DNA from 3 places in the Bacillus sp. ISL-47 genome. Region 2 is predicted to be linked to each of the others. Evidence: riboswitches for the same ligand, from Rfam matches in the RefSeq annotation. Region 2 holds a riboswitch; each other region holds the start of a gene.
The links. Region 2 has a riboswitch for thiamine pyrophosphate ahead of J7I93_RS12020 (YkoF family thiamine/hydroxymethylpyrimidine-binding protein). Riboswitches for the same ligand answer to the same signal wherever they lie in the genome.
Positions count from the first base shown of each region.

Region 1: it holds a riboswitch for thiamine pyrophosphate, as region 2 does, so the genes downstream of both, thiT (energy-coupled thiamine transporter ThiT) here and J7I93_RS12020 (YkoF family thiamine/hydroxymethylpyrimidine-binding protein) in region 2, are expected to answer to the same signal.
Region 3: it holds a riboswitch for thiamine pyrophosphate, as region 2 does, so the genes downstream of both, thiW (energy coupling factor transporter S component ThiW) here and J7I93_RS12020 (YkoF family thiamine/hydroxymethylpyrimidine-binding protein) in region 2, are expected to answer to the same signal.

Region 1 covers NZ_JAGGQS010000030.1:26,447-29,719, reverse strand. Annotated here, with positions in the region: gene J7I93_RS11335 (MATE family efflux transporter) at 1-1,069, shown strand, start outside; TPP riboswitch at 1,123-1,226, shown strand; gene thiT (energy-coupled thiamine transporter ThiT) at 1,293-1,892, shown strand; gene J7I93_RS11325 (hypothetical protein) at 1,995-2,264, shown strand; gene J7I93_RS11320 (hypothetical protein) at 2,399-2,638, shown strand; gene qoxD (cytochrome aa3 quinol oxidase subunit IV) at 2,676-2,978, opposite strand; gene qoxC (cytochrome aa3 quinol oxidase subunit III) at 2,979-3,273, opposite strand, start outside.
Region 2 covers NZ_JAGGQS010000035.1:4,146-7,418, forward strand. Annotated here, with positions in the region: gene J7I93_RS12010 (ABC transporter ATP-binding protein) at 1-500, opposite strand, end outside; gene J7I93_RS12015 (ECF transporter S component) at 484-1,080, opposite strand; gene J7I93_RS12020 (YkoF family thiamine/hydroxymethylpyrimidine-binding protein) at 1,073-1,687, opposite strand; TPP riboswitch at 1,950-2,050, opposite strand; gene J7I93_RS12025 (Cof-type HAD-IIB family hydrolase) at 2,278-3,144, shown strand.
Region 3 covers NZ_JAGGQS010000082.1:24,905-28,177, forward strand. Annotated here, with positions in the region: gene J7I93_RS23790 (alpha-hydroxy-acid oxidizing protein) at 1-310, shown strand, start outside; gene J7I93_RS23795 (DsrE/DsrF/DrsH-like family protein) at 459-854, shown strand; gene J7I93_RS23800 (DUF302 domain-containing protein) at 905-1,288, shown strand; TPP riboswitch at 1,358-1,474, shown strand; gene thiW (energy coupling factor transporter S component ThiW) at 1,657-2,145, shown strand; TPP riboswitch at 2,392-2,493, shown strand; gene tenA (thiaminase II) at 2,548-3,237, shown strand.

The sequences.
Region 1 (3,273 bases), on a different contig from region 2:
ATATTTAAATGCCTTCGTCGTGATTTTAACAGTCCTATCCATAGGACTCGGCTTGGCAGGATTTTTATTTTCCGAAAAAATATTGGTCTTCATGGGGACTCCTGCGGGAATAATTCCAGACGCAGCAGCTTATCTGCAAATTAACTTTCTCGGCATTCTATTTTTATTTGGCTATAATTTTATCGGCACTGTGCTTCGTGCTTTGGGAGACAGTAAAACTCCATTATACTTTGTGTTCATTGCGGTGATTCTGAATGCAATTTTGGATCCGCTTTTCATTTGGATATTTAATCTTGGAATAGAAGGGGCTGCGTATGCAACCATTGTTTCACAGGGAATTGCTTTTCTGGCCGGCATGGCGCTTATTCTCCGCAAAAATCTGGCACCATTCACCATGCCTTCATGGCCGCAGAAGGAAGAGGCAGCATTCATTTTCAAGCTTGGCATTCCATCTGGTCTGCAAATGACCGTTATTTCAGCTGGGGTGATGGCCATTATGAGTGTTGTCACATCGTTTGGGGGAGATGTGGTTGCCGGATTTGGTGCAGCACAGCGGATAGACAGCATCATTATGCTCCCGGCTATGGCTTTGGGGACTGCTGTAAACAGTATGGCAGGGCAGAATATTGGCAGTAATAAATGGGATCGCGTTCATAAAATTGCTCTTTTCGGAGTGATTTATAATCTTGTATTTATGCTTGTCATCGCACTGATAACGGTATTGATGGCTGAATATGGAGTAAGCCTGTTTATCCAGGAAAAAGAAGCGCTTGAATATGGAACCGATTATTTAAAAATGATAGCATTTTTTTATCCATTGCTTGGTATTAATTTTATCCTAAATGGGATAGTAAGGGCTTCTGGAGCAATGTTTCAGGTGCTGGTACTTAACATCATTTCTTTTTGGGTTCTGCGCTATCCTTTGACCTATCTTTTTTCAAAATTTATGGGGGAGAAGGGCATCGCTGCAGGCATGGGAGTCAGCTTTGCCATTAGCAGTGTGATCGCTTTCCTTTATTACCGGTATGGCAAATGGGATGAGCAAGAGCTATTTGAGGAAGGTAAATAAACCCTTTCCATAGATTAGAAAATAATATATAATAAAATGGAATAATTTGATAACGTTACCACAAGGGGAGCATTTTTGCTGAGAGTGAACACATTGGTGTTCTGACCCTTTGAACCTGTTAGTTAATGCTAGCGCAGGAATGTGGAATAAAAGGCAGAAGGAATCACTCTGCCTGCTTGTTCTCCTTTGGGGTATCGTCATACTTTTGAAGGGGGATTTTTTTATGAAAAAATTAAGCTTGGCAGCGATGATCGAGGCATCCTTTTTCGCAGCTTTTGCCATTATCCTGGATTTTCTGCCATCTATTAAACTTTCGCCATCAATATCTATCTCTGCTGCCATGATTCCGATTTTTATACTGGCATTCAGATGGGGCTTTAAAGTAAGCTTTATAGCAGGCTTATTATGGGGCATATTGCAGATTGCGATGGGAGATGCATGGATTGCTACACCACTGCAGGCTTTTATAGAGTATTTTATTGCTTTTGCTTTTATAGGATTTGCTGGTTTGTTTTATCTTCCAATCCAAAAACAATTGCGCAATGAAAACAAGAAAAAGGCACTTGGCTGGATTGTGTTAGCCATTTTTGCTGGAAGCTTCGCCCGCTATTTCTGGCATTTTATTGCAGGTGTTCTCTTTTTCGGAAGCTATGCACCAGAGGGAATGTCACCTGTTCTGTTTTCCTTCCTGGCAAATGGCGCAACCATGCTGGGAGCAGCCATATTATGTTCCATCGTGGCGGTATTATTAATTTCATCGGCGCCAAGATTAGTTCTTAGAAAAGCGGATGGCAGCATCACAGTAAACAAACGGGCTTCTTAACGATAAACCTCTTTGGATCATCCATCCGAAGAGGTTTTTTAATGATGTGGGTAACGAACTCCTGAAAATTGGGTATATTACTCAAAAAGGAGAGTGATTACCTTGTCTAATTCATTGCAAGGAAGCATTATCTCTGGTGTATATGACGCGGAAGCCAGTGCTTTTGAAATTCATAAAGTTAAAAACTTCAACACCCAATCAGTCCTTAATAAAGTACAGTGTGAAAATTTGTACCGATACTTATCACTTCATGAAGATGATGAGGATGGACAAATCATTACATTATATGACCAAATGCCTCTGATGCTGACACGCCAGGAAATTTGCAGCTTAAAAAAAGATCTGGAACAAATTAAGAAGCTATATCAATAGAAGAAACTAGCGTTTTTGCCAAAATGGCAAGACGTTTTTTCTTTCGGCGAAAACTGTGACAAATTTGTGACAAAAAAAGTTTGACATTTTTGTGAACAAAGTTAGAATATTTAGTAAAAAGGGGATGAGCAAAAATGAATGAAAAACAGCAGAGGGTCTTGCGTTTTTTTAGAAATCTAACTGCATCTGGCCTAATTCTTGGATTTGCAGTATTTATAAGCAGTTTTTTTGTAAGCGGTATCAAAGGTGAGTATATTCTATCTATAGGCTTAAGTATAATGGTTTCATCTATGCTGATTTTTGGGTTCGGAATATTTATTCATGTGATGGAGGAAATGACAGAAGGAAGTAAAGGAATAAGACAATATAAATAAAACCGGCCTCCAATATGGAGACCGGTTTTATTCTGTATTAATGGGCTGCGTGCCCAGCTGTCAAAACCCATATAGAACCTACGACAACAACAATAACCATAAACACAGCATAAATCATATTGATTAAATTTGTTTTTCCGTCTTCGCCTTCACGCAAATGCATGAACATGAACAGCTGCATGCCTGCCTGGACAACAGCCAGTGAGCCGATAATCCACATGATCACTTTAAAAGAAAGATTCGTTTTTAAAGCAATGCCTGCTGCTGCAAATGTAAGTACAAGGGAGGCAACGAATCCAATGACATGGCTAATAGGGAAGCTTTTCGCCTGCTTTTCCATTTATGCCACCAATCCTTTCAAATACACAAATGTAAAAATAAAGATCCAAACAACATCAAGAAAGTGCCAATATAGACCGATAATAAAAGTTTTCCTTGCTGTCGTTGGAGTAAGACCTCTTTTCAGTAATTGAAGGATGACCATGATGGCCCAGCCAATTCCGAGAGTCACGTGCGCCCCATGTGTTCCTAACAAGACGAATAAGCTGGAAAGAAACGCGCTTGTCTGCATCGTTGCACCTTCATGGACATAGTGAATGAACTCATTAACCTCCATGAATAGGAAGCCGGCACCA
Region 2 (3,273 bases):
TCCAATGACAAAACACATGCCAAAGCCAGCTTCTGCTTTTGCCCTCCTGAGAGGGTGTGAATCCTAGCATGTTTATATGGGAGAAGGTTGACAAGTTCAAGTGCATGATCAATCTTTGGCCCAATATCCTCAGGAGGAATATTCATGTTTTCCAGTCCGAACGCCAGTTCATCCTCGACGGTTACCATACAAAACTGGCTTTCAGGATCCTGAAATACCATTCCAATGCTTCTATTAATCTCACCTGGTCTGAATGCGCTCAGCCATTTTCCCTTAAAAGAGACCAATCCTTCAAGATGGCCATCTACAGCCTCGGGGTACAATTTATTTAGGCAAAGTGCAAGTGTACTTTTTCCGCAGCCGCTGGGCCCGAGAATAAGAACTGCCTCCTCAGGAAAAAGGTTTAAATTCACACCATTAAAAACAGGGTTTTTCTCTTCTTCATGCCTAAAAGTAAGCTGCTTTGTCTTTAGAATAGCCTCGTTAAGCCGTAATTCCATTGTCCGGTTTTCCCCTTTTCCGTTCCTTGCCGATCGGGAAGCTGCTCAATGCACCTGTTTTTGCCAGACTTTCACTCAGCCATTTTCCGAGTAAACCTGCCAGTAAAGCGCCGCTTGCTAGCCGGACGAAAAACATGGCTGTCACATAACCTGGTGAAAGTGCAGCATAGCCTGAAATAAAATAACCCCATATAAAGCTTGTGACAGATGAGCCCATACCTGCCGCGATTAAAATCCAAGTGCGGTAATTACTCCATTTTGCAGCCGCAAAAACAGCTTCTGCGCCAATTCCTTGTATCATGCCCGAAATGATAAGGCGTGGACCGACGGCATTGCCAATCATGACCTCGACCGTTGCGGCAATGGTTTCCGATAAAAAGGCAGCCCCGGGCTTTCTGATAATATAGGCAGCAATAATCGAAACGATAAACCAGATTCCAAAGATAATATCATAGCCAATCAAGCCGAACATCCCAAAAAGTACGTTCCCGAATTGAAGAAAAACGAGATAAACCACCGCAAACACAACAGCCAAAACAGAAAGGACGATCACTTCACGAAGCTTCCATTTTTCAAGCATATGATTCAGCCCCCTTATTGGAAGGGCTGTTCGCAGACATATTAACTGTCATAACAATATGGGTGGAATCACTTTTTTTACATCCCTCGAATGCATCTTCAAGCGTTTTAAAAACAGCATGTGCATCTCCATCAAGTCTTGAAGCATAATGGACACCTTTTGAAAAAGTGCCCTGTGATTTTGCCAGCTCCACCTGGTCCATTATGACATCCATATATGTAGGGATTCCCATTGGATAAAGGGCAAATTGGGCGGCAACTTTCTGAAGGATACTTGAAGACTTTTCCTTATTTGCTCTCTCTTCATTTTCAGCTAGGTAGGCATCGCCTGCCGTATCTCCAGGACAGCCGTTTGAAAAAGTGCCATTGAAAACAACATGGTCGCCATGCTTGGCTGCTTCCAGGTAAATGGCTTTTACAACATCAAAGACATGAATGGAACGGCCGCGCACACATGTGCTGACATCATCAGTTTCCATCCATACCTTGCTTGTGTCCACTTCATTCAGTGCCGATAAAATAATATCCACAAACCGGTCAGACATAGGATAAATAGAAAATCTGCACCCTGTAATCTCGCTTGTTCCACATAAGAAATTTTCTTGCATACTGTCATTCCTCCTAATTTTTTATAAAAATAGGCTCTGTTAATCTTGCCTGTTGATTTCCGCTCCACGCACTCAGCGAACCGCAGGCGGTCCGGAAGCCTCCTCGGCGTCTAGCGCTTGTGTGATCTCCCTATGACTCACTTCACCCGCAACAATCAACAAGGGGCTGAAATCAACATTTAGCTTTATCACAGCCTAAAAATAAAAAACTGCATTTCCATGAGGAAATGCAGTTGAATGTTATCAATACATAAAAAATGATAGCCGTTCACCTGCACTTCCCCACGCTGGTATTATCCAGATCGGGTCATAAGGGTCAGAACGGAATGTTCTTCTCAGCCAAAAGCTCCCCTAGTGCAAACTTGATATGCAGTTTTTATTTGACTCCATCTTAATACGCGAACATTGAATTGTAAATGGATAATTTATAATTCTTTGAATTAAACAGTCTCTCAAATTGAAGTAGTCATTGCCAATTCCTACAAGCTAAAGAAAAATGTTTGCATTGTCCATGTCATGTTCTAATCAATTGCATTTCTTCATAAAAGTGTAATAGGACAATTTTACACCGAGAATAGGGGGCAAAGTAGATGATATACCGAATGCTTGCTTTAAATATTGATGGAACACTTCTCCAATCAAATGGAAGACTTCATAAATCCACTAAAGAAGCGATTGAATATGTACAGCAAAAAGGAATTTATGTAACGCTTGTAACGTCAAGGAGCTTTCCTTCTGCAAAGAAAGTGGCGAAAGCGCTGAAACTTAATTCTTTGCTGGTCACACACAGAGGGGCTTATATTGCCGCTTCTCCGGAAAAACCAATTTTTGTAAAACGTATACAGGAAGATGAAACGTTTGAAATAGTGCGCCTGCTTGAAGGCTTCACATGTCAAATCAGGCTGGTGCACGAAAAATATTCCCTGGCAAACAAAACAAAACTAAATTCCAATATGCTTGCTAAAACAGTATTTACTACAGGAGATCCCATCTTTTACTCACAGCAATTTGTAGATTCATTGAGCGATACCATTTTGGATGAACCTGTCACACCTCCAAAAATCGAAGTCTACTTTGAAGATAAAGAGGACCTGCAAGATGCTCATGATTCTATTAAAGGCATGTTTCAAAACATCGACATCATAAAACTGAATGACCTTCGCATGGATATTGTTCCCGCAGGAGTATCCAAGGTGAACGGATTGCTTTATTTGGGAGAACATCTGGGAATCTCAAGAAACCAAATGGTCGTTATTGGCGACTCTATAGATGATCTGGAAATGATCGAAGCAGCCGGCCTCGGTGTGGCAATGGGCAATGCCCCGGCGGAAGTGAAAAAAGCTGCAGACTGGCTAACCCGATCCAATAACCAAAACGGAGTCAGCTATATGGTCAAAGAGCACTTCCGCAAACAGCAACCGATCGAATTCCTGAGGAAAATGAATCTATTAAAATAAAGCAAACAAAAGAGAGTGCGATTATGATAATCGGCTCTTTTTTGATGAAAATAAAATTGAGAAATTGACGCAAAAGCAAGAGCAATAAGGACGCAATGCAGGCTGGAGCGGGGAGATGATGCAAAAAGG
Region 3 (3,273 bases), on a different contig from region 2:
TGGCGGGAGGCAGCTGGATGGCGTGACGGCTGCGATTGATGCACTTGGACCGATTGCGAAAGAAGTAAATGGCCGGATTCCTGTTCTCTTTGACAGCGGAATTCGCCGAGGGTCCGATGTGGTTAAAGCACTGGCGCTTGGAGCGGATGCTGTTTGCCTGGGAAGGCCTTATGTATATGGATTGGCCATTGGCGGGCAGGCTGGCGTCGAAAAGGTGCTTGCCAATTTTATAGAAGAAACAAAGGTCTCTCTCTCTTTAGCCGGGGTCAGCAGCTTGAGGGGAATGGCCAGTCTGCAGCTCATTAAATAGTTTAAGAGAAAACTCCCTAGAGAAAGGGAGTTTTTTTGTTGACAGAAGAATCTATGTTTAATAATATACCTATAGGGGTAAATGTATAAAGAGCTTACATAGGGTCTTAAAATGTCCCCAAAAAATAAAATTTTCAGGAGGAATTACAATGAGTAAAAAAGTAGCAATTATTGCAAGCAACGGCGGATTATTTGATGCATACAAGGTGTACAACATTGCGACTGCGGCGGCAGCAACGGATGCAGAAGTAGCGATTTTCTTCACTTTCGAAGGATTAAACTTAATTCATAAAGAAGCATACCAGCAGCTTCCAATGCCTGAAGGAAAAGAGCATTTTGCAGAGGGCTTTGCAAAAGCCAATGTTCCTGCAATTCCTGTATTAGTGGCAATGGCACAGGATTTAGGCGTTAAATTTATTGGATGCCAAATGACTATGGATGTTATGGGACTTGAAAAAGAAGCTTTTGTAGATGGAATTGAAGTTGGCGGAGCTGTAACATTCCTTGAATTTGCCAACGATGCGGATGTTACACTAACATTCTAATTGAAGATGTGCCGATCCACCAAAATACCGATACAAAAGGAGATGCAATCATGTTCGAATACACAGCAGAAACCGAAAAATCGATTGATGAAGCGATTTCTTCGCTTGAAGAAAGCCTGAAGGAAGAAAAATTCGGGGTCCTTTGGAAGTTTAACGTCCAGGAAAAACTGCAGGAGAAAGGGCTGGACTATAATGAATCCTTCCGTGTTTTAGAAGTTTGCAATCCATTTGAAGCACATCGCGTATTAACACAGAACAAAATGGCTGGCTATTTCTTGCCTTGTAAAATTGTAGTCTATGAGGATGCCGGGAAAACGAAAATTGGCATGCCTAAGCCGACAAGCATGATTGAACTCGTCAATGACGAATCCGTTCAAAGCATTGCGGCTGATATTGAAAACCGTTTAATTGGATGTATTGATAAAAGCATCTAAGCAAAAAGAATGATGACAGTCCCGGAATAATTTGTTAAGCTTGAGGCAGCTTATCAAATTAAATATCTATGAAACTACTAGGGGTGCCCCGAATGTGCGGGCTGAGAGGGAAGCGCGATATAGCTTTCCGACTCTTATAGACCTGATCTGGTTAATGCCAGCGGAGGGAAGTAGGCTTTGAAGGTATGTCGAATCATTTATACTTAAACCAAGCCAGGTCCTTTCGCGGATCTGGCTTTTTTTGAAGGAAAGAAAGTATAAGCTTTGAACTTCGATAACTGTCCAGCGCCAGGCGCCTTGCGCTTTTCTTATGTACATACTTTTCTCCATGATAAGCGATCAGGCTGCCCTTGAGGAAGGAGGTTAAGGTGAATAAAACCCGTTTATTGACGACGATGGCATTATTTGTGGCGATTGGAACGCTGGGCTCCCATTTGTTATGGTTTCCGGCAGGTGTGGCCAAAGCCTATCCCGTCCAGCATGCGGTGAATGTATTGGCGGCAGTAACACTTGGGCCGCTGCCGGCAGTGGGAGTGGCGTTTATGATCGGATTACTGCGAAACCTGCTTGGTTTTGGGACGCTGCTTGCATTTCCAGGCGGAATGATTGGCGCGTTTTTGGCAGGCGTGCTTTATCAAAAATTCGGCCGGAAAGTCTGGGCTGCAGTTGGTGAAGTAGTGGGCACTGGCATCATTGGAGCACTGTTTGCCGTCCCGTATGCAAAGATATTGATGGGAAGCGCAGCTGGCGCCTTCTTCTTTATACCGCCATTTCTTGTCAGCAGCTTTGCCGGTGCGGCTATTGGGTGGATGATACTCGCTAAAGTGAAGGAAAAAAATTTAGTGCAGAATATGTGAGTTTTTAGCGAGCGTGCTTTGCTGTACGGAAGAATAGAGGGTTTGAAGCCGATGGAGCGAGAAGAAGCGGCTGAAAAGAGCAGTCTGAATCAGCTTCAGCGAAATAAGCGGGACAATGCGGTTTCATAAAGCAGGTATGAAGCAACTCTCAAAGAACTGGTATGAAGCAACTCTCAAAGAACTGGTATGAAGCAGCTTTACCGAAACAAGTTAAAAGAAGTGGCAGCAACGAATAAAAAACAATAAGAAAACTGCTAGGGGCGCTTCGGCTGAGATAAGGAGTTTTTCCTTTGTCCCTTGGAACCTGATCTGGGTAATGCCAGCGCAGGGAAGCGGTGAGGACCTCAATTTTTCCTCATGCTTTTTCCCCGGCAGCTTCTGAATAATGAGGAGGCTATTTTAATGACTTTTACAGAAATTCTTCGCAAAGAGAATGATGATTTATTTCAGCTTATTTTTCAGCACCCGTTTGTACAGGGGATCGGAAGAGGAGATGTGCCGAAAGAGGCGCTGGCCCATTATATTAAAGCGGATTATGAGTATTTGAATGCTTTTATGCATATATACGGAATCGCTATTTCCAAGTCTCCTGAGCGGAAGGATATTGCTTATTTCAATCAGCAAATTGAATTTGTACTGAACAGCGAAATCCACCCTCATCATAATTTCTGCCAGCAGATTGGTGTGGGATATGAAGAGCTGCAGGGCTTCCCGCTTCCTCCGACGGCAGACCATTATGTCAAGCATATGATGTACCATGCCCATACAGGCGGGATGGGCGAAATCCTCGCTGCGTTATTGCCTTGCCCTTGGACTTATTGGGAAATCGGGCTTGAGCTCATGAAGCAATATGAGCCGCAGGAGGACCATCCTTTTTACCCGTGGATTTCTTTCTATGCAAATTTAAGGGTTGAAACAGTTACCATGAATATGAGGAATCGTTTGGATGAGCTTGCGGAAGCAGCATCTCCAGAAGAAAGGCAGCGAATGAAGGATGCCTATCGCAAAAGCTGCCAGCTGGAGCTTGGATTCTGGGAGATGGCTTACACCTGTGAGGAGTGGCCAGCAGGCAATACGGTAGCAGCACGATAAGAAAACGGAAATTGGTTCGAAAAAAGCCAGATAGTT